One region of the Parageobacillus galactosidasius genome, then DNA from elsewhere that is predicted to be linked to it. Evidence: a T-box and tRNA genes for the amino acid it is inferred to sense, from the RefSeq annotation. Region 1 holds a T-box; the other holds one or more tRNA genes.
The links. A T-box is a leader RNA that pairs with one kind of tRNA and senses whether it is charged. The one in region 1 lies ahead of leuS (leucine--tRNA ligase), so its partner is inferred to be a tRNA-Leu.
Positions count from the first base shown of each region.

Region 2: it has a tRNA-Leu gene. The T-box ahead of leuS (leucine--tRNA ligase) is inferred to sense a tRNA for this amino acid. The anticodon was not compared.

Region 1 is NZ_NDYL01000002.1:1,356,876-1,372,709, forward strand. It holds gene B9L23_RS16395 (pseudouridine synthase) at 178-900, opposite strand; gene B9L23_RS16400 (hypothetical protein) at 1,012-1,224, shown strand; gene B9L23_RS16405 (putative polysaccharide biosynthesis protein) at 1,245-2,873, opposite strand; gene B9L23_RS16410 (BaiN/RdsA family NAD(P)/FAD-dependent oxidoreductase) at 2,998-4,272, shown strand; gene B9L23_RS16415 (sporulation protein Cse60) at 4,282-4,461, opposite strand; gene B9L23_RS16420 (rhodanese-like domain-containing protein) at 4,716-5,033, opposite strand; gene leuS (leucine--tRNA ligase) at 5,083-7,500, opposite strand; T-box leader at 7,573-7,805, opposite strand; gene B9L23_RS16430 (MDR family MFS transporter) at 8,012-9,205, opposite strand; gene B9L23_RS16435 (hypothetical protein) at 9,305-9,472, opposite strand; gene B9L23_RS16440 (YtzC family protein) at 9,487-9,750, opposite strand; gene mnmL (tRNA modification radical SAM protein MnmL/YtqA) at 9,910-10,872, shown strand; gene mnmM (tRNA 5-(aminomethyl)-2-thiouridylate-methyltransferase MnmM) at 10,869-11,441, shown strand; gene B9L23_RS16455 (tetraprenyl-beta-curcumene synthase family protein) at 11,455-12,555, opposite strand; gene B9L23_RS16460 (alpha/beta hydrolase) at 12,585-13,376, opposite strand; gene B9L23_RS16465 (gamma carbonic anhydrase) at 13,467-13,985, shown strand; partial or broken gene asnB (asparagine synthase (glutamine-hydrolyzing)) at 14,161-15,538, opposite strand; gene metK (methionine adenosyltransferase) at 15,741-15,834, opposite strand, start outside.
Region 2 is NZ_NDYL01000001.1:266,095-281,928, reverse strand. It holds gene B9L23_RS01610 (cation:proton antiporter regulatory subunit) at 1-375, shown strand, start outside; gene B9L23_RS01605 (cation:proton antiporter) at 385-1,623, shown strand; gene groL (chaperonin GroEL) at 1,882-3,501, opposite strand; gene groES (co-chaperone GroES) at 3,584-3,868, opposite strand; gene B9L23_RS01590 (CPBP family intramembrane glutamic endopeptidase) at 4,148-4,882, shown strand; gene B9L23_RS01585 (YdiK family protein) at 4,887-5,069, shown strand; gene tatC (twin-arginine translocase subunit TatC) at 5,084-5,830, opposite strand; gene B9L23_RS01575 (twin-arginine translocase TatA/TatE family subunit) at 5,851-6,006, opposite strand; gene B9L23_RS01570 (redox-sensing transcriptional repressor Rex) at 6,003-6,659, opposite strand; gene moaC (cyclic pyranopterin monophosphate synthase MoaC) at 6,649-7,170, opposite strand; gene B9L23_RS01560 (ABC-F family ATP-binding cassette domain-containing protein) at 7,295-9,229, shown strand; gene tsaD (tRNA (adenosine(37)-N6)-threonylcarbamoyltransferase complex transferase subunit TsaD) at 9,650-10,663, opposite strand; gene rimI (ribosomal protein S18-alanine N-acetyltransferase) at 10,660-11,112, opposite strand; gene tsaB (tRNA (adenosine(37)-N6)-threonylcarbamoyltransferase complex dimerization subunit type 1 TsaB) at 11,072-11,812, opposite strand; gene tsaE (tRNA (adenosine(37)-N6)-threonylcarbamoyltransferase complex ATPase subunit type 1 TsaE) at 11,809-12,267, opposite strand; tRNA gene B9L23_RS01535 (tRNA-Asp) at 12,587-12,659, opposite strand; tRNA gene B9L23_RS01530 (tRNA-Met) at 12,665-12,741, opposite strand; rRNA gene rrf (5S ribosomal RNA) at 12,931-13,047, opposite strand; tRNA gene B9L23_RS01520 (tRNA-Gly) at 13,315-13,388, opposite strand; tRNA gene B9L23_RS01515 (tRNA-Pro) at 13,415-13,488, opposite strand; tRNA gene B9L23_RS01510 (tRNA-Arg) at 13,492-13,568, opposite strand; tRNA gene B9L23_RS01505 (tRNA-Leu) at 13,645-13,727, opposite strand; tRNA gene B9L23_RS01500 (tRNA-Leu) at 13,744-13,828, opposite strand; tRNA gene B9L23_RS01495 (tRNA-Lys) at 13,834-13,906, opposite strand; tRNA gene B9L23_RS01490 (tRNA-Gln) at 13,908-13,982, opposite strand; tRNA gene B9L23_RS01485 (tRNA-Asp) at 14,003-14,078, opposite strand; tRNA gene B9L23_RS01480 (tRNA-Glu) at 14,128-14,199, opposite strand; tRNA gene B9L23_RS01475 (tRNA-Ser) at 14,220-14,312, opposite strand; tRNA gene B9L23_RS01470 (tRNA-Asn) at 14,315-14,389, opposite strand; gene B9L23_RS01465 (SprT family protein) at 14,801-15,268, opposite strand; gene cmpA (cortex morphogenetic protein CmpA) at 15,357-15,470, shown strand; gene B9L23_RS01455 (Tex family protein) at 15,465-15,834, opposite strand, start outside.

The sequences.
Region 1 (15,834 bases):
GTGCGAAGAAGAGAGAGAAAGGTGAGAGGTTATAGCGAGACAAGAATAAGCCTCAACATGCCAAAAAAGAATACGTATTAGTTTGCATATAAAAGGAACCTAAGTGCGGTTCCTTTTTTTTCAGCTTTAATCCCAGAGAAGCCTCTCCTCCTCTAAACGGAGTGAAGGGAGGAAGGTTCATGGGCGAAATTGTTTTAACATCTCCACTTCCTCATCCGTCAATTCTCGATATTCACCAAGATCTAGCAACGGATCAAGCACAAGAGGCCCCATTTGAATCCGTTTTAAGTAAACGACCCGTTTACCTATCGCCCGGAACATTCGCTTCACTTGGTGAAACTTTCCTTCTGTGATCGTTACCTCCACATCCGAACGAAGTCCCGATTTTAAAACCACCAGTTCCGCTGGCTTTGTTTCATAACCATCATCCAACACCACCCCGTGGCGGAATGCCGCCACATCTTCCTCTGTCACTTCCCCCTCAATAACGGCAAAATACGTTTTCGGCACATGCTTTTTCGGGGAAAGCAGCTGATGAGCTAATTGCCCATCATTCGTCAACAATAAAAGCCCCTCTGTATCTTTATCCAGACGCCCAACTGGGAATGGCGAAAACACGCGATCTTCCTCTTCTAGCAGGTCAACAACCGTTTCTTCCACCACATCTTCCGTCGCCGAAACGACTCCCGGCGGTTTGTTCATCATTAAATAAATAAATTCTTTATACTCCACTTCTTTTCCCCGCACTGTCACGACCTGCTCCGTCGGGTTGACTTGTGTTTTCGGATCTTTGACCACAACCCCGTCAATTTTGACGACTCCTGATTTCAGCAATTTTTTTACTTCTTTTCTTGTCCCGTACCCCATGTTGGCGAGCATTTTATCAATACGCAATCCCAATGTTTTCACCACCTTTTAAAAAATTTGCTTCAATTAGGCGTTTGTCTAGTCCGCATTCTTCCTATTTCCATACACTATGAAAGAAAAAAGAAGAAAGGAGATTTGCCCATAATGAATTATTATTATCTTCCAGTGACAGATGATTATCGTCAACAACCTACTCAACCTTTTGGCCCAGGCTTCCCAGGAGGTTTCGGAAACATTCAACAGCAACTGAATCGGATCGAACGGACGTTACAGCGTCATGAAGATCGTCTCAATCGCCTTAACCGCCGTTTGCAACGCGTCGAGCGCCGACTTGGGCTTCCTTTTGAACAATTTTAATCTTTTAGAAAAGAAGGCGGCTAAGAGACCGCCTTCTTTTCCTTTCTGCGCTGCAAAAACGCAAATCGATTTCCAAACAGCGAGGCAAGCAGCCCAGACCGTTCGCTGAAAAAGAAATACACCCCAGCGCCGATAAGCGCACTAATCGCAACAATCACGATCGATTCCACTCTTCCGCCATGATAATGCAGCATTGATTTCAAAAGCAGCTGCACAATCGCAACAAATCCTGACATAAGCGCCGTTAATATTCCAATAAAAATCGTGCGGCGCATGACAAACTGATATTGGTAGTTGGTGTATTTTTTAATAATCCATAAATTAAATACAACCGAAACAAAATAACCAGACATCGTCGCAAGTATCGCGCCAATCGTCGCCAATTTTGTGATAAGAAACGTATTGAGTAACAGTTTCACAAAAAGTCCCATCGTTAAGCTGACGACCGAAAAACGTTGTTGATTAATGCCTTGCAGCATCGCCGCTGTCACGGAAAACAATGCGAACAAAATGGCGGTTGGCGCATACCAGCGCAACACTTGCTCTCCAAGCGGATCATAGCTATAAAACGCGGCATAAACTGGTTCTGCAAGAAGTGCCATGCCGACAACGGCAGGCAATGTTAAAAACATGACGACTTGAAACGTTTGGTTTAAATATTTTCGCAACGATCTCCGGTCTTTTTCTACATACGCCTTTGTAATCGTTGGAATCAGCGTCAAACTAAACGATGTCGCGAGCGTTACCGGAATAATGACAAGTTTCTGCGCCCATATATTAAAAATAGAATAAGCATGCTCAGAAATTTTCCCAAGCCCTATGTTCGCCATCGCATGGTTAAAGGTAAACTGATCAATTAACTGGTAAAGCGGCATCGCCAGCCCAACAAAAACGAACGGCGCTGCATACAGAAACAATTCTTTGTACATTTCTTTCAAGGAAAGCGTGACTTGTCCACGATCTCTCTCTAATAAATCATCCAGATACTTCTTTCGTTTCCACCAATACCAAATAAGAATAGCGAGCCCACCGAGTGCGCCGACAAATGCAGCAAACGTTGCCACACTGACTGCCGTAACGAGAGAACCTTCAAATACGCGCAACACAACGTAACAACCGATTAACAAAAAGGTGATGCGGACGATTTGTTCAACTACTTGTGATAGCGCTGTCGGCCCCATCGATTCATGGCCTTGGAAAAAACCGCGGATTAAGCTCATGACCGGAACGATAATAAGCGCAAAACTTACCGCGCGAATAACAGTTACGACGTCATCAGTAGAATTGACGTTCGCACGTTCATCAATCACAAACGGAGCAATCCATGGAGCAATGGTATATAAAACAACACAAGAAACGATGCCGGTAACGATCATTAATCGTAATCCCGATCGAAATAGCACATAACCGACACGATACTCTTCTAAAGCGTTATATTTGGACACAAACTTGGAAACCGCCAGTGGCAGTCCTGCTGTAGCAAGGCTGAGAAAAATTTGGTACGGCACATATCCATATCCGTAAAGCGCACCGCCTTCTTCCCCTACAAGATGATAAAAAGGAATGACATAAATTAAACCGAGAATCCGGGAAATCATAACACCAGCTGTCAGAATAAACGTCCCGCGCAATAATTTTGAGGTAGACATACCATCCCTTCCCTAATTTGATCACATTGAAAATAATAACTATGTTATTTTATCATATTTTTGGTCAGGTCGAGAAAATTTCCCCCGCTCCATTATAATCCAGAAGGAAAGGATAGTGAAGAAGATGACATATGAAGTTGTTGTTATTGGGGGAGGGCCATCGGGATTAATGGCGGCAATTGGCGCTGCGGAACAGGGCGCAAAAGTGCTTCTTATTGAAAAAGGGAACAAGCTCGGGCGGAAGCTTGCCATTTCCGGCGGTGGGCGATGCAATGTAACAAACCGCCTTCCAGTGGAGGAAATTATTAAACATATTCCAGGAAATGGACGGTTTTTATACAGCGCTTTTTCTGAATTTAATAATGAAGATATTATCCGCTTTTTCGAACGGTTAGGCGTACAGTTAAAAGAAGAGGATCATGGCCGCATGTTTCCGGTGACCGATAACGCGCAATCTGTTGTACAAGCGTTAGTAAACGAATTAAAACGGCTGCATGTAGACATTCGGCTCAACACACCGGTTGCCAACGTCGAATACGAGCATGGAAAAACGATCGGCGTAACGCTAAAAACAGGCGAATTTATTGGCGCAAAAGCAGTTGTTGTCGCCGTTGGCGGCAAATCGATTCCGCAAACAGGCTCTACCGGCGATGGCTATGCTTGGGCGGAAAAGGCAGGACATACGATCACCGAACTATTTCCAACCGAGGTTCCGATTACATCAAATGAACCGTTTATTCAAGAGCGGACACTGCAAGGATTGTCGTTGCGCGATGTCGCTTTAAGCGTCCTGAAACCAAACGGAAAACCGATCATTACCCATCGAATGGACATGCTGTTTACCCATTTCGGCATTTCCGGTCCCGCCGCCCTTCGCTGCAGCCAATTTGTCGTAAAAGAGCTGAAAAAGCATGGCAAAGACGCGGTTATGATGAGCATTGACGCACTTCCTGATCAAAATAAGGAAGAGCTGTTTCAGCACATTGCCCATCTATGCAAGGAAGAGCCTAAAAAAGCGATCAAAAACGTGTTGAAAGGCTTGCTACCGGAGCGATATATATTATTTTTACTCGAACAAAGCCATATCGATCCGCAAACACCGGCCGGAATGCTTTCGCACGAAAAAATTCGAACGTTCATTCAACATTGTAAACAATTTACGTTTCACGTTCACGGCACATTGCCGCTAGAAAAAGCGTTCGTCACTGGCGGAGGCGTTTCCGTTAAAGAAATTCATCCGAAAAAAATGGCTTCTAAATTGATGGAGGGGCTTTACTTTTGCGGAGAAATTTTGGACATTCATGGCTATACAGGGGGATATAACATCACAGCAGCCCTTGTCACTGGAAGACTTGCCGGAGTAAACGCAGCCAACCACGCAATCGCTTTACGGACCTAACGGATGGCGTTAGGTCCGATAAATAACCATTGCTGAAAAGCAATAAATTTGCTCTCCTTCGGATTCCATCATCGCAACATTATATTTCACATCAATCAGCTGCCCTTCTTTTAGTCCTGCCAAAAACGCATTCACCGCGCGTTCTAAATCTTTTTCATGCTCTTCATCAAATAATTTTACTTTATACATTTTTTTATTTCCCTTCCTCCCCCATTATGGTTTCCCCTCATTTACTCATTCCATTTACAAAGAGAAATTCCTTCACTTTCCTAAAAATAGAATATCAGCGAAAGAACTCTCCCTAACCTTTCATACATTCTGCCGCATTAAGATTTGTTATATCGTTATATTTCACGTAAACAATTAAAGAAAAAAGCGTTCAGCTATTTCCAGACCAAATAGCCAAACGCTTTTTTTATATCTTCACAAATAATCAATGACCTTTAATATTTTTTCGGAACGGTATCCCCTTCCCATGCCAGCATCCCATCCACCATATTGCGGACATGGTAGCCTAGCTCCTGCAAATAGCGGCAAACCATTTCGCTGCGCCGGCCGGAACGGCAGACGAAAATATATTCTTCCTCTTTATTGAATTCATCGAGCCGGCTTGGAATTTCCCCCATTTTGATATGTTTGGCGCCAGGGATCATGCCAAGCGCCACTTCCTCATCTTCGCGCACATCGACTAAATTTAGTTTTTCACCGCGTTCGAGTTTTTCTTTTACTTCTGCTGCTGTAATTTCTTTAACTTCTCCCATCATCCAATCCCCTTTTCAAACATTTCTCCCTCAAGAAAAGGAGGGGCGATTAGTTTGCGACGATATTCACCAATTTTCCCGGTACAGTAATCACTTTACGCACTGTTTTTCCTGCAATATGTTCTTGAATTTTCTCGTCTTGCATAGCCATCTGTTCAAGCTCTTCTTTTGATAGATCTGCAGGTACACGCAGTTTTGCTCTTACTTTTCCATTTACTTGAACAACAATTTCGACTTCCTCTTCAACTAATTTTGACTCATCATATGTTGGCCATGGTTCGTATGCGATCGTATCATTATGGCCGAGTTTTTGCCATAGTTCTTCCCCAATATGCGGGCAAACCGGTGATAATAGTTTCACAAATCCTTCCATATACTCTTTTGGCAATACCGGCGCTTTATATGCTTCATTAATGAATACCATCAATTGCGAAATCGCTATATTAAAACGAAGCGCTTCATAATCTTCCGTTACTTTTTTCACCGTTTGATGATACACTCGCTCTAGTGTATCTGTTTCTGGATTGTCAACGATTTTCGGATTCAACTCGCCATTTTCACCGACAAACAAGCGCCAAACACGGTCTAAGAAACGGCGCGCCCCGTCTAACCCTTTTGTTGACCATGCGATGGACGCTTCAAGTGGCCCCATGAACATTTCGTATAAGCGGAGCGTATCGGCGCCATGGCTTTCGATAATATCGTCCGGGTTGACGACATTTCCTCTTGATTTACTCATTTTTTCATTGTTTTCCCCAAGAATCATTCCTTGGTTAAATAGTTTTCTAAACGGCTCTTTTGTCGGTACAACGCCAATATCGTATAAAAATTTATGCCAGAAGCGCGCATACAATAAGTGGAGTACAGCATGCTCCGCCCCACCGATATACACGTCAACCGGAAGCCATTTTTTCAATTTTTCCGGATCGGCAAGCTGTTTATCGTTATGCGGGTCAATATAGCGCAAATAATACCAGCAGCTTCCTGCCCATTGCGGCATCGTATTCGTTTCACGGCGTCCTTTTTTTCCTGTTTTCGGATCGACGACATTCACCCATTCTTCGATGTTCGCAAGCGGCGATTCTCCTGTACCCGACGGTTTAATTTGATCCGTTTTTGGAAGCTTTAACGGAAGTTCTTCTTCCGGCACCGGCGTCATGGTACCGTCTTCCCAGTGGATGATCGGGATCGGTTCGCCCCAGTAGCGCTGACGGCTGAACAACCAGTCGCGGAGGCGGTATGTGACTTTCTTTTGCCCTTTTCCATTGGCTTCTAGCCATTCAATCATTTTCTTGATCGCTTCTTCTTTGTTGAGACCGTTTAAGAAATCGGAGTTAATATGTTCTCCGTCGCCCGTATACGCTTCTTTCGCAATATCGCCGCCGGCGACCACTTCTTTGATTGGCAAATTAAATTTTTTCGCAAATTCATAGTCGCGCTCATCGTGTGCTGGCACGGCCATAATCGCGCCCGTACCGTAGCTCATTAACACATAATCAGCAATCCAAATTGGCAGCTTCTCGCCAGTGACCGGATGAATCGCGTATGCACCGGTGAATACTCCTGTTTTTTCTTTCGCCAAATCCGTACGCTCAAGGTCGCTTTTGCTTTTAATTGTATCTAAATATGCCTCTACTGCCGCTTTTTGTTCCGGAGTTGTAATTTTTTCGACAAGAGGATGTTCAGGCGCCAACACGGTATATGTTGCGCCAAACAGCGTATCTGGGCGAGTTGTAAAGACAGTGAACGTTTCATCATGGCCATCAACTTCAAAACGAATTTCTGCCCCTTCTGAGCGCCCAATCCAGTTTCGCTGCATTTCTTTAACGCTTTCCGGCCAATCTAGCTCTTCTAAGTCTTCCAAAAGGCGATCCGCATACGCTGTAATGCGAAGCAGCCACTGTTTCATCGGTTTGCGGATGACTGGATGGCCGCCGCGTTCGCTTTTTCCGTCAATTACTTCTTCATTTGCCAGCACCGTTCCTAGCGCCGGGCACCAGTTGACCGGAACTTCATCCATATAAGCTAATCCTTTTTCATACATCTTTAAGAAAATCCATTGTGTCCATTTATAGTAATTCGGATCGGTCGTATTAATTTCTCGGTCCCAGTCGTACGAAAATCCTAACGATTTAATTTGGCGGCGGAATGTATTAATGTTTTTCTCCGTAAATTCCGCAGGGTCATTTCCAGTATCAAGAGCGTATTGCTCAGCAGGCAATCCGAAAGCGTCCCATCCCATCGGATGAAGCACGTTATATCCTTGCATTCGCTTCATTCGTGCTAAAATATCCGTCGCTGTGTAGCCTTCCGGGTGTCCGACGTGAAGCCCAGCTCCCGAAGGATACGGGAACATATCTAGCACATAAAATTTCGGTTTGTCATCGTCATCGACCGTTTTAAACGTTTTATTTTTTTCCCAGTATTCTTGCCATTTTTTTTCGATTTCCCGATGATTAAAGCTCATTGTCTTTCCTCCTATTCTTTTTTCATATCCATCATTGTTAACGAAAATACGTATGAAAAAACCCCCCATCCCAAAAGGGACGAGAGGTGAAAATTCCCGCGGTACCACCCTTCTTAGCATGCATCAGCGCATGCTCACTCAATATCGTTAACGCAGATTCACGGCGAACATTACGAGGCAACCACACAGCCGCTCATGTTCGCAACTCCAAGGCGAGTTCGTGAACAAACTTCGGTTGACTCGCACCAGCCGTCAACTCTCTGCAGTCCGTTTTGTTCACTACTACTCCTTTTCACCGTTATTTACCGATATTGTTCGTGTATAATATTTTAAAAAATTTGTCGTTTTATTGCAAGTAGGGAAAATAGAGATTGTCAATATCCGCGCGTCGCTTGTGTTATTCATCTATTCTATGCCACATTTCCCGCGGATTCAGCTCATATATGCCGTTTTCGATGAGGATTGTCAACCTCCATATTTTTTCAGATAAAAAATGAAGCAGAGAACATGTCTACCCTACTGTAAGCGTTTGTTTCCCTTTGCTTTGCTTCTTTGGCAAGTTCCGGTCATAGAAGAACGTCGTGACAAGCGAAAGTGCGGAAAAGAAAACAAGTACGGAAAACAGTGGTTTCATGCCAGCGTAATCAGCGATCAACCCGCCAAGCACCGGACCGACCATCCGCCCTGCGGTAGCCGTGCTGTTGACAAATCCTTGGTAAAACCCTTCTTTCCCTGCAGGAGCGAGCTCGCTTGCCACCGTTGGAATCGCCGGCCAGACGATCATCTCCGCCATCGTCAAGACGACCATCGCAACGGCTAATTCCACGAATGAATCTGCTTCTAGCAATAAAGCAAACGAAACGACAAAAATCGCAAACCCGACCAGCATTTGCTTCTTGATATAAGGCATCCATCGCCGGATCACGACAGACAAGAGCGGCTGCACCAATACAATCAGCGCGCCGTTGATTGTCCAAAGGAGACTATATTGCCGCAGCGGAATATGAAGTGTCTGCGTATAAGCAGCAATCGTCGTCGGCCATTGCACATAGCTGATCCAGCATAAAAAATAACCGATACAAAGCGTCACTAGCGCGTACCAATTGGCCCGCGCCTCTCCTTTCACTGCTTCGGCCTCCTTTGATTTTGCCGCTTTGACAGCGCGGACATGACGCAATCCAAACACGATAAGCAAGCAAAAGACGGCGTATAGCAATAAATTGGCAAGGAAAATAAGCGTAAACGAATACGACGCGACTACGCCGCCAAGCGCCGAACCAACTGCCACGCCAATATTTTGCGCGACATAAAGCCCGTTAAATGCCCGTCTTCCGCCCTCTGGCCAAATTGCTCCCGCATACGCAGCCGCTACTGGAAATACAATCCCGCTTCCCATCCCGATGATCGTTAAAAAGATGGCGTAATGCGGCCAGCCATGAAAGAAAACAAGGCCAACAAGCGCGGACATCGTCGCGACAATTCCGATCATCATCGACTTAAAACCGCCAATTTTATCAAACAATAGCCCTCCGGCTAAGTTTCCAACCACGCTTGCTCCGGAATTGAGCATGAGCACCATTCCAGCGACAGAGAGTGATTTGCCAAGCTGCTCATGAACGTAAATCGTATTCATCGGCCATAAAAAAGAAGCCCCTGTCACGTTGATGGCCATGCCGATCATTAATATCCAAAGCGCACGGGGCATATGTAATCCTCCTTCAATATTTGAGTAACAAAGTAAATTGTATGTAGATGGATGAAAAAAGGCAATAAAAAAGCTTGTCGACTTTGTCGACAAGCTTTTTTACTCTTCGACGTGCTGTTTCGATTTTTGCGGCTGCCCGCCTGTTTGTTCGTACGCTTTTTTCGCTTGTTTCACCGGATCAACATCTTTTCCTAATTCGATATCATGATTGTTGATGCCGTTTCTCGTCTTTTGCTCAGGATTGTTTTGTTTGGAACGTTTTTTCACGACGTACGCCCTCCTTAATGATTAAACAAAATCATTTCATTTTGCAATTGTTGAAGCTGCAAACGCATCCGATGCAGCTGCTCGCGCTGTTGCGCATTACAGCTAAGCGCTAAATGCGCCAAATCATTGATTGCGCTCTCTAACATTTGCTGTGCTTGTGTATATTCAAGGTCATTATAATGCTCTTGCTTTTGCGCCTCTGTATATTGCTCTTTTGCATAGCGAATGACATCTTCGCAATGCTGCAAAAATTCATCGACCGATTGCCGCGTTGCCATTATGTTCCCTCCAAGCGTATAATCGTTTGTTTCATCTTTTAATGTGCACATTTCATTTTGCGAATATCACGTTAATGATTGGCAATAGTCGATTTTTCCCGCTAATCATGTTACAATGCTGAAATGATGTTATTTTAAATAAGGAGGCGGCTGTTTGTTTTGAAACAGTTCAACCCATTTCCATATACAAACGATCATAAACGTTACCATACATGGAATTATCATTTACGACAAACGTTTGGCTATAAAGTATTTAAAGTCGCTCTTGATGGCGGTTTTGATTGTCCGAATCGCAATGGGACAGTCGCTTATGGCGGATGTACGTTTTGCAGCGCGGCAGGTTCTGGCGACTTCGCGGGCAATCGTGCTGATGACCTTGTGACTCAATTTAATAACATTAAGGAAAAAATGCATAAAAAGTGGAAGGATGGGAAATATTTAGCTTATTTCCAAGCTTTTACGAATACACACGCTCCCGTAGATGTATTGCGGGAAAAATACGAAACCGTCCTTAACTTAGACGGAGTTGTAGGATTGTCCATTGCGACTCGCCCGGATTGTCTCCCTGATGATGTGGTCGAATATTTGGCCGAATTGAACGAGCGCACTTATTTATGGGTCGAACTGGGCTTGCAAACCGTTCATGAACAGACAGCCATGCTTATTAACCGTGCACATGATTTTGAATGCTTTGTAAAAGGAGTTGAAAAACTTCGCAAACATGGCATTCGCGTTTGTGCTCATATTATTAACGGGCTTCCGCTTGAAGATTACGATATGATGATGGAAACAGCAAAAACAGTGGCAAGCATGGACATTCAAGGGATTAAAATTCACTTGCTTCATTTGTTAAAAGGAACACCGATGGTAAAGCAATATGAAAAAGGGCTAGTCAAATTTTTGTCATTTAAAGAATACGTGAACCTTGTCTGTGATCAGTTAGAAATTTTACCTCCAGAAATGATTGTGCACCGAATTACAGGGGACGGCCCAATCGACTTAATGATCGGTCCAATGTGGAGCGTCAATAAATGGGAAGTATTAAACGCAATTGATGCGGAACTTGAACGCCGCGACAGCTATCAAGGGAAATATTACAAAAAAGAAGTGATGAAACAATGAAATTGGCCAAAATCCTTCCTTTTACCCGAACATTGATGGATCTTGCGGTGAATGAAGGAGATATCGCCGTCGACGCCACGGTCGGAAACGGGCATGACACGCTTTATTTAGCCCAGCGCGTTGGAGAATCTGGACACGTATTTGGGTTTGACATTCAAAAAGAGGCGATTGCGAAAACATCGGCCCGCCTTCAAGAACACAATATGTTAAACCGAGTAACGTTATTTCAAGCAAGCCACGATCAACTGATCGAAAAAATTCCCTCTATTTATCATGGCCGCATCACCGGAGCAATGTTTAATCTCGGCTACTTGCCTGGCGGTAATAAGCGAATCGTAACAAAACCTGATTCAACGATCCGCGCCATTGAGCAATTGATGCAAATTATGGCGAAAGAAGGGATCATCGTTCTCGTTGTTTATCATGGCCATCCGGAAGGCGCCATCGAACGGGATGCGCTTCTTCATTATGTAAAGTCAATGGATCAAAAGAGCGCTCACGTATTAAAATATGAATTCATCAATCAAAAAAACAATCCTCCTTTTATTATTGCCATCGAAAAACGATAAAAAGGCTGTCCCTTTAGGAAAGAGACAGCCTCTTTTGTTTGGAAGATGATAAAAGCTTGTTTTGCCACAGACGATACGCTCTCCCGTTCCAGTAGAAAAACCAAGAATTGATTCCGCCTAAACGAATAAGCTTTTTCGCAAGGCGGCGGAGTTCTTTTTGTTTCTTTACTTTTTCATCCGATAAATATAAACCAAGAAGTCCTCGATGAATGAGACGATGAAACTCCCCATGCGGCAATTGATTCACATGGCGGTCCGCCTCTTCGATAAAATGGCAAAGCCGCTCTAACAAAACGGACTGATCGGGATAATAAAAACAAAAATTTAAATCTCCTCCTAAACGATCTTCTTCTTGATCAATAAAATAATCAAGCAAAATATGCAGCCCTTGAATATAAGGAAAATAACCGTCGCGTATTTGTTTTGCCATTTCCTCATGAAATGTTTCTGTAAACGCATAGGCAACTAAGCAAAAAATGCCCAGCGTAGAACCGGAGCAAGCAGAAAACTCATACCATTCCATTGGTGGAAGCTGATCTTTATATTGTTTAAACCATTTCTCAAGACGCGGTACTCGCTCGTCTACATGCACATGTTTATGTACTTGTAAATCACAATAATATCCAGCTAATTCATGCAAAAACGGAACAATTTTATCGTAATGTGTCACTTTCTTTAAAACACTTTGACATGTTCGTACAAGGTCATGCAAATAGCCACCGTCATCTTGTTCTTGACGATGGCGGTAATAATTCGAAACTTCGGCATCAATCGATAACGCGTCAGGCATCGATTCATGAAGGGCTCGAAAATCAAGCGGATCTAATGAAGTGCTTCGATCACATAAATTATCAAGATAATCGCTGATCGTTTGATAAGCGACAATAAAACGAATACACTCTTCCATTTCCTTCCCTGCTAATAACGATAAAATGGAGCCTCCTTCACAGTGAAACGTTTTTGTTTCAATACTTGCCAACGCTTGTTTTCGAAGTTCCGGGTCTGGAATATTTTGTGCTCTTTGTTTCCAATAGGCTAATTCGCGATGCACTACCGGAAAGACGTCGCGATAGACTTTTTTCATAAGAGTGATCGGATGTGTCGGGATTTTCAACAGGCTCACCTCAGATATGTTTACATTGTCTAGCGATATAGTCGGCATTGTGTATCTAAAAACGATTTTGCATATAAGAAAACATCTTCCCGCTCCGGTTCATTAAAAATTTCATGATATAATTTGTTCCATTCTTTATACATTTTTTCCGATATCGGCAAACGGTCAAACCATTCTTTTACAGCTGTTTTATCGACAATTTTATCGTCCCCGCCTTGCATGAGCAGCAATGGGATATCAGGGAATTTCTGAATACGGCGAGAAGCCAATTCCATCGCCTTTACTAATTCACGATACCAGCGGACAGATACTTTCGTCACATAAAGCTCATCATGTTTATCCGTCTCATGTACTTCTTTATTTCTTGTTGCCAGTTCGACAGACAATCCTGAATCGATCAAAAGGGATGGCGCGATATAATTTAATACTCTTGATAACATATCAAGCCCTTTCGATGGGTACGATACAAGTCCTAAACATGGCGAAGATAAAATAACCCCTTGTACAGAAGGGCGTTTTTCTTGCAATGTACGGATAACAACAAGCCCTCCCATGCTATGTCCAAGAAGGAATACCGGTACATGAAATTGTTTGGCTTCCGTGATCCAATCGGACACCTCATTAATATATTCATCAAACGATTGGATATGTCCACGTTTTCTTCTCGTTGTCCGCCCTTGTCCAGGCAAATCTCCTGCTACAACATGATAACCGCTTTTCACCCACTGCTCGATCAACCATTGATAGCGCCCGTGGTGCTCCGCGGCTCCGTGGACAATCACAACCGTTCCTTTTCCTTCATTTGCCTCCCATTTCCACATCGTCAATCTCCTCCGTTTACGAATCGTGCCACTATCTGTACAATAATAAATAATACTGAACCATTTTATAAAATGAAAGGAAAGAAGCGTATGATTTATCCGTACAAAGGAAAGTCTCCAAAGATCGCTGAATCTGCCTTCATTGCCGATTATGTCACCATTACCGGTGATGTGGTTATCGGGGAAGAAACAAGCATTTGGTTTAATACTGTTATTCGCGGAGATGTCGCTCCAACGATTATCGGCAATCGCGTCAATATCCAAGATAACTCAATTTTACATCAAAGTCCAAACAATCCGCTTATCATTGAAGATGGTGTAACCGTCGGCCATCAAGTCATTTTACATAGCGCCATCATCCGAAAAAACGCTTTAATCGGCATGGGCTCGATTATTCTCGATGGTGCGGAAATTGGCGAAGGAGCGTTTATCGGTGCCGGAAGCCTTGTCCCACAAGGAAAAAAAATTCCGCCGCACACGCTCGCATTTGGCCGTCCCGCTAAAGTCATTCGTGAATTAACTGACGAAGATGTCCGCGAGATGGAGCGAATTCGCCGCGAGTATGTGGAGAAAGGGCAATATTATAAATCGCTGCAGCAAGATAAATGATAATAGGAAACGCCGAGCAGACCGGTTAACATTACGTCGTTGTTATTATGGGATATGACCAAGATGATATTTATTTCACCGGTCCGCTGACTGATGAAATAAAAAAGCATCCAAAGTCGATTTTTTAAGATGTTGGGAGGCAAATAGGAAGACAGGCATCACCCTATCAGCTTGATTAGATAAGCTGGGAATGCCTGTCTTTTTTATATAGGTGAAAAAAATCATACTTTTTTTCAATATAGACTTGATGCCAAATCATAAATACTAGCACCGTCCAAATTTTGCGGCTATGATCCGCTTTATTGGCACAATGCTCTTCTAACAAGCGATATAACACATCTTTATGGAATAAATGATCGGTTTCACTTTCCTTGATGATTGTTTTTGCCCAATCATGCATTTCATTTTTAAGCCAATGGCGAATCGGCACTGGGAAGCCAAGCTTTTTGCGGTGAAGAACATGATCGGGAACAATGCCTTCTGCCGCTTTGCGCAAAATGTATTTCGTCGTATTATTAGCCGTTTTCATTTCCGGCGGAATTTTTGCCGCCACTTCAAAGACGGCCTTGTCTAAAAATGGGACGCGCAATTCCAACGAATGGGCCATCGTCATTTTGTCGGCCTTTAACAAAATATCTCCGCGCAACCATGTGTGAATATCAATATATTGCATCCGATTCATCGGTGGATAATGGGTTGTCTCTTCATAAAACGGACGAGTAATCTTCGTATATTCCAACCCATGTTTGTAAGATTTCAACAAACCTTGCTTTTCTTCTTCACTATACATTTTCGCATTTCCAATGTAACGTTCTTCCATCGGAGTTAATCCGCGTTCGATAAAGCTTTTTCCTTTGACACCTTCTGGAAGCATATGGGCAATGACGCGCAATGCGGATTTTACCGGGTTAGGGATCCGTTCAAACACTTTTAATGACTGTGGTTCGCAATAAATATTGTACCCTCCAAATAACTCATCTGCTCCCTCTCCAGAAAGAACAACCGTTACATGCTTTCTCGCTTCACGGGCGACGAAATAAAGCGGAACAGCTGCTGGATCGGCAAGCGGATCATCCATATGCCACATAATTTTCGGCAATTCTTCCATGTACTCTTCTGGTGAAATGACGTAGCTAATGTTTTCGACACCTAATTTTTCCGCTGTTTCTTCCGCAACAGTAATTTCGCTAAACCCTTCCCATTCAAAACCAACCGAAAAAGTTTTGATGTTCGGATGAAACTGCTTCGCAATCGAAGCAATCAGCGAAGAATCGATTCCGCCCGATAAAAATGAACCAACCGGCACATCACTGCGCATATGTACGCGTACAGATCCAATACCGCTCATTTTCGTAAGAAAGCGGCTGATGACCTGCTTCTAAATCAATGATGCTTAAGCGGCGGAACCCGAAATGGACATATTCATCAAAATAGTATCCATGATCGTCCGGACCACGATGTGTAATCATATCATTCATCTCTTCGAACGTTTTCTGCCATTGTTCGTCTGGCATTTTCGGCTCATCATGAACGCATCCGATAAACCCACACATGTTTTGTTTCACCTGTTCCTTTTATATTTACCCTATTGGTTATACCATACATAATAGGAATATAACATTTCGTTTACTCTTTTGAAACAAATTGTTGCCAATCTTTTCTGTAGATCAGTCGAAGCAGATGCTTTTTCGTTGCGTTTGCCCTTGATTTTGCCAAAAAAAGAGAGCTACATAACGTAACTCCCTTTTCTGTTTGTTATTGCTTTGCTAACGCAAGAGCTTGCTCTTTCAATGTTTCCGCTTTATCAGTGCGCTCCCATGGAAGATCGATGTCCGTGCGTCCGAAATGG
Region 2 (15,834 bases), on a different contig from region 1:
GACGCAGAGGATTATGATGAAGTCGTTAGCAGTGTGACGCTAAGCGACCAAGAAGCGAGGCAAATCGCGGGGATCATTGGAGGAATGGCATACAAACCGAAAGCACTCGAAACGGTTGAATTCGCCTTTGACGATCTAATTATCGAGTGGTTTCAAGTAGAACCGAACGCCCCTGCTGTAAATAAAAAAATTGGAGATCTTGATATTCGGAACCGCTTCGGTATCACCGTTATCGCTATCAAAAAGAAACATTCCCAAAAATCTCATAATCCGGGTCCCAATACATTGATTGAAGCCGGGGATACATTGGTCATGTCTGGAGAAAGACAACAAATAAAGGAGATCATTAATCAGCTACTATCAAATAAGGAGTGATGTAGATAAATGAACTACTTAGTATTGGAAGTGGGAACAGCGCTCGTTTTAGTTGCTATTGGATCCATCATTGCCAATAAATTAAACTTCTCCATTATCCCGTTTTTGATCATTATCGGCATGCTGGTTGGTCCTCATGCCCCCACGATTGGGATTATTGACCTCACCTTTATTGAAAGTAATGAAATTATCCAGTTTTTAGGGAGGATCGGGGTACTTTTTTTGCTGTTTTATTTGGGGCTTGAATTTTCTGTCGGCAAACTGATTAAGTCCGGAAAAAACATTGTGGTTGGTGGCACCATCTATGTCATAATGAACTTTGTTTTAGGATTGCTTTACGGCAAGGCCGTCGGAATGCCATGGATGGAAACGCTTCTGATTGCTGGGCTCCTCAGTGTATCATCAAGTGCCATCGTGACTAAAGTGCTTGTCGATTTAAAGAGAACGGCCAATCCTGAAACAGAGCTCATTTTAGGGATGATCCTTTTTGATGATATCTTCCTTGCCTTATTTTTGACGACGATGTCAGGTGTTTTGCTAGCTGGCTCCACCTCCCTTTTTGGAATCAGCCTATCTGTTTTCACATCTGTCGCTTATATGTTGCTATTTTTTATCATCGCTCGAAAAGGTGCCCCTCTACTGAACAAATGGTTAAATATCAAATCCGATGAAATATTTATCATCGTCATCTTTGCTACTCTCTTCTTTGTTGCCGGTTTTTCCGAAACGATTCACGTCGCTGAAGCCATCGGAGCCTTACTGCTCGGGCTTGTCTTTTCGGAGACGGAACACCGTGATCGGATCGAACATTTAGTTGTTCCATTCCGTGACTTCTTTGGAGCTATTTTTTTCTTTAGTTTCGGTTTGAGTATTGAACCGTCAACCTTAATTCATGCGTTTTGGTTATCATTAGGGGCCGTTATCGTCACTCTAATAGCAAATATCGTGGCAGGGATGATCGCTGGGAGAAGGGCTGGATTGTCCTACAAGGCCTCTACAAACATTGGTTTGACGATCACTGCGCGTGGGGAATTTTCCATTATCGTTGCGAATCTGGGGATTACAGCGGGGTTAAACCCTATATTAACTCCTTTTACCGCACTTTACGTTCTCATGCTCGCGATATTAGGGCCGCTCTTTGCTAAAGAAAGCAAAAGTATATATAAACTACTCAATAAAGTATTTAAATGGGATAAGAAGGTAATAAAAGAGAAGCAGAAGGAACGACTGGAAACTGCGGAAAAATAATAGCGTCTGCAACGCCTTCTTTACCATTCGCTTACTTCAGATCCATCTCTTATTTGCTTCCCCCGAGTGGACGCTCAGTTACCGGACAAGCGGCAACTCGGGGATGTATTCATGCAACCGATCGGTCGAAAAGACGTTTACATTCCAAAAGAAGACCTCTCTATGCAAATACTGTAGACTCCGTTTCTTCTCTTCCCTCTATCCAAAAAGAAAAGGAACACCGGGATCACTCCCAGTGTTCCTTGTTTTTTATAGGGATTACATCATTCCGCCCATGTCAGGCATGCCTGCGTTGCCGCCTTTGTTTTCTTCTGGTTTGTCAGCGACAACTGCTTCTGTTGTTAAGAACATAGCGGCAACAGAAGCTGCGTTTTGAAGTGCGGAACGAGTTACTTTCGTTGGGTCTACGATACCAGCTTCAATCATGTCTACCCATTCACCAGTAGCCGCGTTGAAGCCGATGCCAGGTTTTTCTGTTTTTAAGCGTTCAACAATGACAGAGCCTTCCAAACCAGCGTTTTGCGCGATTTGGCGAACTGGCTCTTCAATTGCGCGAAGAACGATTTTCACACCAGTTGCTTCATCGCCTTCTGCTTCAATCGCAGCAACTTTGTTGTATACGTTCATTAATGCTGTACCACCGCCGGCTACGATACCTTCTTCCACAGCGGCACGAGTAGAGTTGAGCGCGTCTTCGATGCGTAATTTGCGTTCTTTCAATTCTGTTTCTGTAGCTGCACCAACTTTGATTACCGCTACGCCGCCAGCTAATTTTGCTAGACGTTCTTGTAATTTTTCACGATCGAATTCAGAAGTTGTTTCTTCTAATTGAGCACGAATTTGGTTGATGCGGGCTTTAATGCGGTCAGAATCGCCAGCGCCTTCTACGATTGTTGTATTTTCTTTTGTTACAACAACTTTTGAAGCGCGGCCAAGTGATGCGATTGTTGTAGATTTTAAGTCACGTCCTAGTTCTTCGGAGATAACTTCACCGCCAGTTAAGATTGCGATGTCTTCAAGCATTGCTTTACGACGATCACCGAAGCCAGGAGCTTTTACCGCTACAGCAGTGAATGTACCGCGAAGTTTGTTTACTACTAATGTTGCAAGCGCTTCGCCTTCGATATCTTCTGCGATGATTAATAATGGTTTGCCTTGTTGAACAACTTGTTCTAAGATAGGCAAGATGTCTTGGATGTTAGAGATTTTTTTGTCTGTGATTAAGATATATGGATTTTCAAGCACTGCTTCCATTTTTTCTGTATCTGTGATCATGTATGGAGATACATAACCACGGTCAAATTGCATACCTTCCACAACATCTAATTCTGTTGTGAAGCCTTTTGATTCTTCTAATGTGATAACACCGTCGTTACCAACACGTTCCATTGCTTCTGCGATTAATTGGCCAACTTCTTCGTCAGCTGCAGAGATAGCCGCAACTTGAGCAATCGATTCTTTTCCTTTGATTGGTTTGGAGATTGCTTTTAATTCTTCTACTGCCACAGCAACCGCTTTTTCAATACCTTTACGGATGCCCATTGGGTTTGCGCCAGCTGTAACGTTTTTCAATCCTTCGCGGATCATTGCTTGCGCTAAAACTGTTGCCGTTGTTGTACCGTCCCCAGCAACATCGTTTGTTTTGCTTGCAACTTCAGCGACAAGCTTCGCACCCATGTTTTCAAATGGATCTTCTAATTCGATTTCTTTCGCGATTGTTACACCGTCGTTTGTAATTAATGGAGAACCGAATTTTTTCTCTAATACGACGTTACGGCCTTTTGGACCTAACGTTACTTTTACCGCATCAGCTAATTTGTCCACACCACGTAACATCGCACGACGAGCTTCTTCGCTGAATTTAATTTCTTTTGCCATACCCCGTTACCTCCTTATGAAATAGAATCGTTAAGTATTTTGTTAAATATTATTTTTGCATATCTATGTTATCAATGCTATATTAACCAATAACAGCTAAAATATCGCTTTCACGTAAAATTAAGTATTCTTTGCCATCATATTTTACTTCTGTACCAGCATATTTCGAGAAGATAATACGATCGCCAACTTCTACTTCTGGAGCTACACGTTCACCGCTGTCAAGCACGCGACCTTTACCAACAGCAACAACTCTGCCTTCTTGTGGCTTTTCTTTCGCAGTGTCTGGCAATACGATGCCGCTTGCAGTTTTTTCTTCTGTTTCAATCACTTCAATGACAACGCGATCACCTAATGGCTTTAACACGGAAAACAACCTCCTTGATAATAATTTTCGCCGTTCTTATTAGCACTCGTCTTAACTGAGTGCTAACACACTTATAATATTAATGAACTTCTCTTTTTTTTGCAAGTGGGAAACACCAAAAAATAATATGTTTTTTCTCGTTTCCTGCCCTTTTTAATTATTTCACATTTCCACAAACCTAAACAACAATCCATTCTTTTTTTGTCATTTTTTATAGAAGATGTGCTACAATACGGGAAGTATCACTATATTATTTTATCGGCAAAGGGGTAAGTTTCATTGAAACGACGCTACTGGTATGTCATTATTACGTATGTCATCATGCAGCTATCAGGTATTGCAGGGGTCCCATTGTTGCATTTTCTCGGTGTTGGAAAACACGCAAAAAATGACTTTGTGGCAACAGAGATCGCCTCTGGCTATTGGGCGGTTATCAGCTTTTCCATCGCCTTTCTCATCATTCTCTTTTTCTTGCGTGAAGATATAAAACAGCGGCACACCCGTTATAGCGTTCCGTTATCTGCGGCATGGATGTGGGCCATTGGCGGCGTCTTTTTAGCCTTGTTTGCCCAAAGCATTGCCGCCAATATTGAATGGCGCTTGCTCGGCATCGAGCCCGGTTCAGAAAATACAAAACGAATTGTCGAGATTATTCGAGTCACCCCATTATTGATGGTCGTTACTTCTATCATCGGACCGATTTTAGAAGAAATTATTTTTCGCAAAATTATTTTCGGAACACTATATCAAAAATATAATTTCTTCATTTCCGCACTAGTTAGTTCTCTTTTATTTGCGGTTGTCCATATGGAGTTCGAACACCTGCTGCTGTATGCGACAATGGGATTTACCTTCGCGTTTCTTTACGCGAAAACAAAGCGTATTTTCGTTCCGATTTTTGCCCACGTCACTATGAATACGTTCGTCGTATTAATACAAACGATATTTGCGGATGAGATAGAAAAAATGATGCGTCAAACAGAACAGATACAACTCATTATTGGAGGCTTTTAGTACGATGAAAAGGTCACCATTACAATTCGCTTTTTTCTATTTTCTTATGGGCATCTTATTCACTTACTTGTCGATTCAAAGTGCGGATGAAACCATTTGGAATTTTTTCACGATCGTTCTTGCGATAATAGCTACGCTTGATTTTGGAACTGCGATACGTCTGTTAGTACTTTACTTTAAAAAATGAACCTCCCGCCGCATTCACGGGAGGTTTTCTTGTTCCGTCTGCGCCAATAGCGCTTTGCGATAAGCTATTTTCGAAATCCAAATGCTCACTTCATATAAAATCGAAAGCGGAATCATAACAATGACTTGTGACAGCACATCTGGCGGCGTAATGACCGCCGCTAAAATCAATAATGCTAAATAAGCATATTTGCGCACCTTGATTAATAACATCGGTGTAATCAAGCCAAGCCTTGTTAAAAACATCACAACTACCGGCAGCTGAAATACAATTCCAAATGGCAAGATCAGATGAAGCAAAAATTCAAAGTATTCATTAATCCCTATCACCTGATGAATGCCGAGACGGGACGCTAAATTTTGCATAAAACGAACGACGAAAGGAAATAAGATGAAATACGCAAAACTAATGCCAGCTAAAAAGAGAAAGATCGAAATCGGAATGTAGCTTAACGTGACTCTTCGTTCCTTTTCATACAGCCCAGGACTGACAAACGCCCAAATTTGATAAAGCAGAACTGGCGCGGTAAGAACAAACGCAAGAACAAACGCAAATTGAACATAAATTTTTATTGGATCTGTTAAACGAAAGGCGTTCATCGTTAATTCCTTCGCTTCGTCCGTTCGCTGCAAATATAAAATGACGGGCTCCACGAAAAAGAAACTAGCAATAAGGGCAATGACAAAAAACACAAGAACAATAATAAGTCGCTTTCGTAATTCTCCCAGGTGTTCGTACACCGACATTTCTTTATCGTCCATACTTCAATCATCCTAACAAATCATAATTGGTCTGGTTTTTTTTCATCCTCGTCTGTTAATCCTTTAGTGGCATCCTTAAATTCCCGCAGCGATTGACCGAGCGATTTGCCCAGCTCCGGAAGTTTTTTCGTTCCAAACAATAATAAAATAACAAGCACAATTAACAAATATTTCACTTTTCATTCTCTCCTTTATCGGCCGGATAATTTTTTAAGAAATAGACTAATGATTGCAATTCAACCGCTAAATCAATATGATGGACACGAATATGTTTCGGTACGTTCAATCGAGCGGGTGTAAAGTTTAAAATTCCTTTAATCCCTTTTTGAACGAGACGGTCCGTAATCCATTGAGCGGCAGGAGCCGGTACGGTCAAAATCGCAACAGGAATTCCTTCGTGAAGGCGATTTTCCAATTCATCCAAATGATATACTGGCACACCGCCAACTTCTTTTCCTACTTTCTTTTGATCGACATCAAATGCCATCACAATTTTTGTATTATTATTTTTTGTAAAATTATAATTTAAAAACGCTGTCCCTAAGTTCCCGACTCCAAATAACGCCACTTCGGTAATTTCATCTTGATCAAGCGTCTTGCGAAAAAAAGATAATAAATAATTGACATTATATCCGTATCCTTTTTTGCCAAGCGCACCGAAATAGGAAAAATCACGGCGAATGGTCGCGGGATCAACTTTTACTGCCTCACTTAATTCCGCAGAAGAAACTCGTTGTTTTCCTGAAGCATGTAAATTTTTCAAAAAGCGGTAATATAGTGGCAAACGTTTTGCAGTTGCTTGCGGAATTTTTGGTTGTTCATTGTTCATTCGCAAATCCCCCAACACTACTGTTTTCTCGTTGATAATGGCCTGATTTCCCACCTGATTTTTCCACTAAATAGGTTGGGCCAATCACCATCCCTTTGTCTAGCGCCTTACACATATCATACACGGTCAGTGCACAAACAGAAGCAGCCGTCAGCGCTTCCATCTCCACACCTGTACTTCCTTTTGTTTTTACCGTTACGGTGATCAGTAATTGGTAAAGCGCTTTTTCTTCCTCGACATGCCATGCAAATTGGATGTCGACACCTTTTAACATAAGAGGGTGGCACATTGGAATTAAATCAGACGTTTTTTTTGCGGCCATAATGCCGGCTACTTGCGCAACAGCAAGCACATCCCCTTTTTCAATCATGCGATTTGTCATTTTCTCGTAAATTTCTTTATTTACGGTCACGCTCGTTTGTGCTACCGCTACTCGAATGGTATCCTCTTTTTCCGTAATATCGACCATTTTTGCACGGCCTTGTTCATTAAAATGCGTAAATGATGACACACATATCTCCCCCATTTATAAACTATACACTATTTTTAGACATCTGTCTTTTATCGTTTTGTTTTATTGCGATAAGAAAACAAATTACGCTACACTATTATTGTTAAACGAGAGGTGAACAACAATGATTATTTTACAAGTCAATCAACTAACAAAATATTTCGGTGCTGACCTTATTTTATCGAATATAAAATTAGAAATACAATCCAAAGATAGAATTGCGCTCGTCGGAAGAAACGGAGCAGGAAAATCGACACTATTAAAAATTATTGCTGGTGAGATGTCTTACGATAGTGGAGAAATCATCAAACCAAAAGAAGTATCGATCGGATATCTTGCTCAAGATAGCGGTCTACACTCCTCTTTATCCATTTGGGAAGAAATGATGACAGTATTTGCTCCTCTAAAAACAATAGAAAAACAACTTCGCCAGATGGAGCTGCAAATGGGAGACCCTGATCTAATCGCCGATTCTTCCCGCTATGAAAAATTATTAAAAGATTATGATGCATTGCAAGAACGCTATAAAGAACAAGGCGGTTATCAATACGAAGCGGATATTCGTTCGATTTTACACGGCTTACAATTTGCGAAATATGACTATATGACGACTCCCGTTCAATCGTTAAGCGGCGGACAACGAACTCGTCTGGCGCTTGGAAAACTGCTTTTAATGAAGCCTGATTTGCTTATTTTGGACGAACCGACAAACCATTTAGACCTTGAAACATTAACATGGCTCGAACAATACTTGCAAACATATCCTGGCGCTATTCTTATCGTATCCCACGACCGCTACTTTCTCGATAAAGTTGTCACCCAAGTATATGAGCTGTCACGGACAACATTGAAACGATACACAGGAAATTACAGCCGTTACTTAGAACAAAAAGCAGCCGAATATGAACGAGAACGAAAACTGTATGAAAAACAACAAGAAGAAATCGCAAAACTCCAAGACTTTATTCAACGCAATATTGCCCGTGCCTCCACAACAAGACGTGCGCAAAGCCGGAGAAAACAGTTAGAAAAAATGGAGAGAATGGAAAAACCAGCAGGAGACGAAAAAGTTGCTTCCTTTTCTTTTGACATCGAACGGCAAAGCGGAAATGACGTATTAATCGCTGAAGATGTCGCAGTCGGATATGATGAGAACAAGCCGCTCATTCGCAACATTCGTTTCCGCATCACGCGCGGTGAAAGCATCGCCTTGGTCGGACCGAACGGAATCGGAAAGTCAACGTTGTTAAAAGCGATTGTAAACAAACTTCCGCTGCAATCAGGACATTTCCGTTACGGTTCGAACGTGCAAATCGGCTATTACGACCAAAACCAGGCTGATTTGTCCTCGAATAAGCGCGTGCTCGATGAACTTTGGGATGAATACCCTGACAAAACGGAAAAAGAAATCCGCACCGTGCTCGGAAGCTTCTTATTCTCTGGAGACGATGTATTAAAACCTGTATCGGCCTTAAGCGGCGGTGAAAAAGCGAGACTGGCGCTTGCCAAACTAATGATGCAAAAAGCCAATTTCCTTATTTTAGACGAACCGACAAACCATCTTGATTTAGACAGTAAAGAAGTGCTCGAAAACGCCTTAATCGAATATCCCGGAACTATTTTATTCGTTTCTCACGACCGCTATTTTATTAATCGAATTGCCACGAAAGTATATGAGCTTTCTAGTGACGGAATTACCGAGTATTTAGGCGATTATGACTACTATGTCGCAAAAAAGGCGGAAATGCTGGAGCTAGAACGTCTCGCTTCCGAGAAACAAACAGGCCGTTCTCATGAAGAGGCATCATCGAAACTTAGCTACGAACAGGAAAAAGAGGCGAAAAAACTAGAACGACAGCGCAAGCGGCGCATTGAAGAAATTGAAACAGAAATTAGCGAATTAGAACAGCAAATCGCATACATCGACGAACAATTATGCGATCCAGAAATTTATCAAGACCATGAGAAAGTACAAAAATTAACAAAAGAGAGTGACGAAATGAAGGGAAAATTAGAAAAATTACTAGAAGAATGGGAAACACTTCATACATTACAATAATAATTGCGAAAAAACATCCACGGTTGTGCATACCCGTGGATGTTTTTTAGTTAGTCACATACCCACAAACTTATCCCCAATTTTTTTCCCACAATTTAAGTTATTCACGGATTTTTCCACATTATCCACAAAAAAAGCCGTTTTTATATGAAAAAATTTGTGGTTATTTCATCCCTAATAAAATAAGATTCTTTCTCTTTTTCCACAATATCCACAATTTGTGGATAAATATATTCACATGATTATTTTTTTAATAAAAAATTGGTTTTTCCTTTTTCCACCATGTAAAACGCTCATAGCTAATCTGTTCAAAGATACTTTATCTCTCTTCCTTTCACTCCGTTCAACGAAAAAAGTTACACATTTTTATATAAAAAAAGAACTTCCTTCAAGACATATCTTGAAAGAAGTCCTTTTCGTTTAATCTAGTTCTAAACTTGGATCTGCGTTCAATGCCATGTCGGCAAGTTTTCCTTGTGTGAATAAAACAGTTCCTGCCGCCGCAATCATCGCCGCATTGTCGGTACAAAGCGATAAAGGCGGAATAACCAATTCGATATGGTCTAATTCAGCCATTTTTCGCTCCAACTCCGCTCGTAATCCTCTGTTTGCGGCGACTCCGCCCGCAAGCAGCACTTGACGGACATTATATTCTTTTGCTGCGTTGACGGTTTTGGTCACAAGCACATCGATTACGCTCGCTTGAAAGCTGGCTGCCATATCTTTCGGGTCGATGATTTCTCCACGCTGATTCGCGTTATGAAGCGTGTTTAATACCGCCGATTTCAACCCGCTGAAGCTAAAATCATATGACCCTTCTTCCAGCCATGCACGAGGCAAATCAATGGTCACCTTTCCTTCCTGTGCAAGACGGTCAATATGCGGTCCGCCCGGATAAGGAAGGTTTAATGCCCTCGCCACCTTGTCATACGCTTCTCCCGCCGCATCGTCTCTCGTTTCGCCGATGACTTGAAACTTGCCATGCCCCTCCATGTACACAAGTTCCGTATGTCCTCCTGAAACCACAAGAGATAACAACGGAAATTTCATTTCCGTAACAAGCCGATTCGCGTAAATATGCCCGGCGATATGATGAACGCCTACAAGCGGAAGACCATGGGCAAACGCTAACGCTTTCGCCGCGTTCACACCAATCAAAAGAGCGCCGACTAATCCTGGACCTTGCGTCACTGCAATAGCACTCAACTGTTGAAACGAAACATCCGCCTTACGCATCGCTTCTTCAATAACGAGCGTAATCTGCTCGACATGGTGGCGCGAGGCGATTTCTGGTACGACTCCGCCAAATCGTTTATGGCTTTCCATTTGGGAAGCCACAATATTAGACAAAATTTCCGTTCCATTTTTCACAACTGCCGCCGCGGTTTCATCGCAGCTCGTTTCAATTCCAAGAACATATATGTCATGATTCATGATAATTTCACCCACATTACAAGAGCATCTTCTAAATTATCTGGATAATAATGTCTGCGGATACCGCCATTAAGAAATCCTAATTTTCGATATAAAGATTGGGCTACATGATTAGAAACACGAACTTCTAATGTCATGGTGACAGCCCCAAGTTGCTTTGCTGTTTCCATTAATTTGCGCATTAGCGCTTCCCCTAATTTTTTGCCGCGATATTCAGGCAATACAGCTACATTTGTAATATGCGCTTCATCAATGACGACCCACATTCCCGCATAGCCAATGATGCGGCCGTTATGTTCCATTACGATATATTTGGCATAACGATTATAAACAAGCTCATTATAAAATGCTTCTCTGCTCCAAGGAGACGTAAAAGAAGCATGCTCCACTTGCAATACTGCATCAATATCATTTAAGGTCATTGAGCGAAATCGAATTTTCATCCCCATATTTGTTTTCCCCTTTTTGCTTGGCAAGCCATTTTGCTTCTGCCTCGGCAAGGCGAACGTAATTAGGCACAAAAGTATGAGTATTCTCTTTTTCTTTATTTTTTCCAAGCAGCGCTAACTCACCTGGGCGAGGCAATTGTAACGAAGACGGCGCAAATTCCGCAAAATCGCCAAGTTGTTGCTGAAACGTTTCTTTATATAAGGCGATATCGGCTCCGATAAATAACACTTTCTCCTGTCTTTCCTGCAGTTTGTGCGCCCATTCATCGGCCAAAACGATTCGGTCACTTTCTATACACTCTAGTTGTACGCCGTTATAGCGATATAATCCTGTATAAATTTGACCTCTTCTCGCATCAAAAAACGGAGCGATAACACCCGAAAAATACCTTCCGTTCGCTGCTAACACTTCAAGGCTAGATACTCCTACAATCGGGATCTTTAATGCCCATGCTAATGTTTTTGCAATCGTTACTCCGATGCGCACTCCCGTATAAGATCCGGGCCCTCTCGCAACAACAATTAACTCTAGTTCACTGGGAGATACACCGCAATCTTTCAATAAAGACTGGATTGCCGGCATTACGCGCGTGGAATGGTCTTTCTTTATATTTGTCACTATTTCTCCTTTTACGATATCGTCTTCCACTAATGCGACTCCCATTACCACATTTGATGTATCAATCGCTAATATTTTCATGACTCTAAAATCCCCTTACATAACTGTTCATATCGTTCTCCGATTGGTTCAATCACTAATTTTCGCTCATCATTCCCATGGTGAAACAGATAAATGTTCAATCTTTCCGGTGGTAGCTGTGGTTCGATAAGATGTGCCCATTCGATGACAGTGACACCATCACCATGAAAATATTCGTCAAAACCGAGATCCTCCATTGTATCTTCTAAACGATACACATCCATATGATAAAGGGGGAGACGCCCTTTATATTCCTTCACAATCGTAAAAGTAGGACTGCTAACCGTTTTCCTTACTCCCAATCCTTTGGCTAATCCTTTTGTAAACGTCGTTTTTCCCGCGCCTAAATCCCCTTCTAATGTAATGACATCTTTTGCTTTTAACTGTTCTCCAAATCTTGAAGCAAGATGCATCGTTTCCTCAGGAGAGTGCATAATCAGTTCATAACGTTTCATCACGTTTCACCTTTACATTTTTATAATGATAACCTTCGCTTCTGAAATTTTATCATATTCTTATCACTTGTTACCACTTTCCCTGCTAATATTTAATATTGTTGAAAAGAAGCATCTATGCCTCTACACAATGACTAAAGTTATCGGCTTCCTTCGTCAATCTTCTTAAAGGATGAGTCCAACCTGCAGTAAGCTAGTTGCACATCTAAAAAAAATAAAAAAACCCTAGGAAGCCACTTCCTAAGGAGAAATAAAAAAACGAAACAAGGCTGTTTCGTTTCCTACGCAAGAATTTTATTAAAATGCATTCAACCTTAAGCGGTCCCGACGGGACTCGAACCCGCGATCTCCTGCGTGACAGGCAGGCATGTTAACCACTACACTACGGGACCAATATTGGTTGCGGGGGCAGGATTTGAACCTGCGACCTTCGGGTTATGAGCCCGACGAGCTACCGGACTGCTCCACCCCGCGGTGATAGAAAGGAATGATTGAATTAGGAACAAATGATTGGAAAACTTTAATTCAATTCGTTGCCTCTTCCTCTACTAGCTAATTCAAAGATGTCAAATGCGTCGAGGCAACTCGTAGCTTATTCGATGGAGCTTAAGCTCGTTGCTCCACCCCGCGACGATAGAAAGAAATAAATTAATCATATAAATAGCCTAGCGACGACCTACTCTCGCAGGGGCGCTGGCCCCAACTACCATCGGCGCTGGAGAGCTTAACTTCCGTGTTCGGGATGGGAACGGGTGTTTCCTCTCCGCTATTGTCACTAGGCAAGCACTTCAATTGGCCACATATTATTATACCCGTCCGCCGCTAACCGAACAGAAGCAAGCTTCCGTTCGGTCCGCTCGACTTGCATGTATTAGGCACGCCGCCAGCGTTCGTCCTGAGCCAGGATCAAACTCTCCAAAAAGAAAGTTGATTGGCTTTAATTCGGCGCCGACACCGAAGGTGTCAAGTCGCCTTCGCTTTTCGTTGTGGACGCTTCGTTTTGTTCAGTTTTCAAGGAGCATTCCCTGAAACATTAGTTGTTAATTATGGAGCGGGTGATGGGAATCGAACCCACGACATCAGCTTGGAAGGCTGAGGTTTTACCACTAAACTACACCCGCATGTTTATTCATTAAGATTAAATAAATCGGGAAGACAGGATTCGAACCTGCGACCCCATGGTCCCAAACCATGTGCTCTACCAAGCTGAGCTACTTCCCGAAATGGCGCGCTCGAGAGGATTCGAACCCCTAACCTTCTGATCCGTAGTCAGATGCTCTATCCAATTGAGCTACGAGCGCAAATATTGATTTTGGAAACAACGAATTATATTTTAGCACTTCCTGAAATAAATCACAAGTATTTTTTTTGTATTTATGCGGTCGAGAGGACTTGAACCTCCACGGGGTTGCCCCCACTAGGCCCTCAACCTAGCGCGTCTGCCATTCCGCCACGACCGCATGTTTATTAAGTTAGTGGTGCGGGTGGAGGGACTTGAACCCCCACGCCGTAAGGCGCCAGATCCTAAGTCTGGTGCGTCTGCCAATTCCGCCACACCCGCAAAAATGAGCCATGGAGGACTCGAACCTCCGACCCTCTGATTAAAAGTCAGATGCTCTACCTACTGAGCTAATGGCTCATGGCTGGGCTAGCTGGATTCGAACCAGCGCATCACGGAGTCAAAGTCCGTTGCCTTACCGCTTGGCTATAGCCCAATGTAAATAAAGTATCTAAATGGCGGTCCCGACGGGACTCGAACCCGCGATCTCCTGCGTGACAGGCAGGCGTGTTAACCACTACACTACGGGACCATCAATAAAATGGGGTTGGTGCTTTATAGACCCCAACACCCATCAGCAGTGACCCGTACGGGATTCGAACCCGTGTTACCGCCGTGAAAGGGCGGTGTCTTAACCACTTGACCAACGGGCCACGACAAAATATATCAAAAGTGGCGGAGAAGGCGGGATTTGAACCCGCGCGCCGTAAAGACACGACCTAACGGTTTAGCAAACCGTCCCCTTCAGCCACTTGGGTACTTCTCCAATGGCTCCGCAAGTAGGATTCGAACCTACGACCTACCGGTTAACAGCCGGTTGCTCTACCGCTGAGCTATTGCGGAATAAAGGGAAATGTAGTTATCTTGTTGCAAAACATCATAACTTTCCAGTTCGTTGCCTCTTCCTCTGCTAGCGAACTCAAAGTTGTTGGATGCGTCGAGGCAACTCGTAGCAAATTCATAGAAGTATCGCTCGTCGCTGAGCTATTGCGGAATAAAAATCATAGCAAACTTTTTCATCGCTTCCCAATTACTTACGAACTTGGACAATCGACATTCTTTATTATATTGAGCTGAGTGATGGTTGTCAATAGCTTTTGTATTCATTTATCATCCATCGCCTTTTGGCGACGGCTTTTATAATTTAGCATATACAAACAATAGCTGTCAACACTTTTTTAACAAAAATATTGTTTGTTTTTTTAGGCTTGCCCCTATAAATGCACAAAAATGAAACTACGGCAAAACGTGCTTTCATATTTCTCCGCCGTTATCCAACATTAGTTTTCCGCCACATTGTCCACAAACATACTTGTCTGTATTGACCCGCTTTTTCCGTCTATATTTTAAACTGCACTTAGAACAAACATACACGTAAACTTTTTTTGTTCTTTGTTGTGCTTGCTGAGGGAGTGGCCGACAATAGCGGGGAGCCTGAACTTGTCGTAATAAATCACGAAAGTCTTGGTCACGATGGCGATATCCTTTTCCTTCCAAATGAAGATGGTAATGGCATAATTCATGCTTAATAATGGCAATAAGCTCTTCTTCTCCGAACGCTTCGTAATATTTTTTATTTAGTTCAATGTTATGAGTTTGTAATATGTAACGTCCTCCCGTTGTTCGAAGCCTTGGATTGAATGTCGCTGTATGTTTGAACGGTTTTTTGAAAAATTGTAAAGACACTCTTTCGACAAGCCGTTGCAAATCACTTTGTTTCATTTTCGTTACTCCTTACTTTTTTGACACAGGACAGACCAACCATACATACATTATATACTAACCTTTCTGTTACAGGAGGTCGACTGTTATGCCAACATGGTTAAAAAATCAAATGAGACGAGCCTATTATGAAAAAAATCGTTACCAAATCAAATTGCTAAATCAATGCTGGTTTTTTTATCGGAAAAAACACTGCTCATGAAAGCAGTGTTTTTTCTGATTCTTCCGGTGGAATCATAGATAAAGAAATTCTTCCTTTATCGAGATCTACATTGTCAACCCAAACTTTTACCACATCGCCTACTGATACAACGTCAAGCGGATGACGTACATATTGCTTGCTTAATTTTGAAATGTGAACAAGCCCATCCTGCTTAACCCCAATATCCACAAACGCTCCGAAATCGACGACGTTCCGCACCGTCCCTTCTAACTCCATTCCCCTTTTTAAATCTTCCATTTTTAAAATGTCTTTTCGTAATAACGGCTTTGGCAGCTCATCGCGAGGATCACGTTCTGGACGAATTAAAGCGTCGATAATGTCTTGTAATGTCAATTCTCCGATG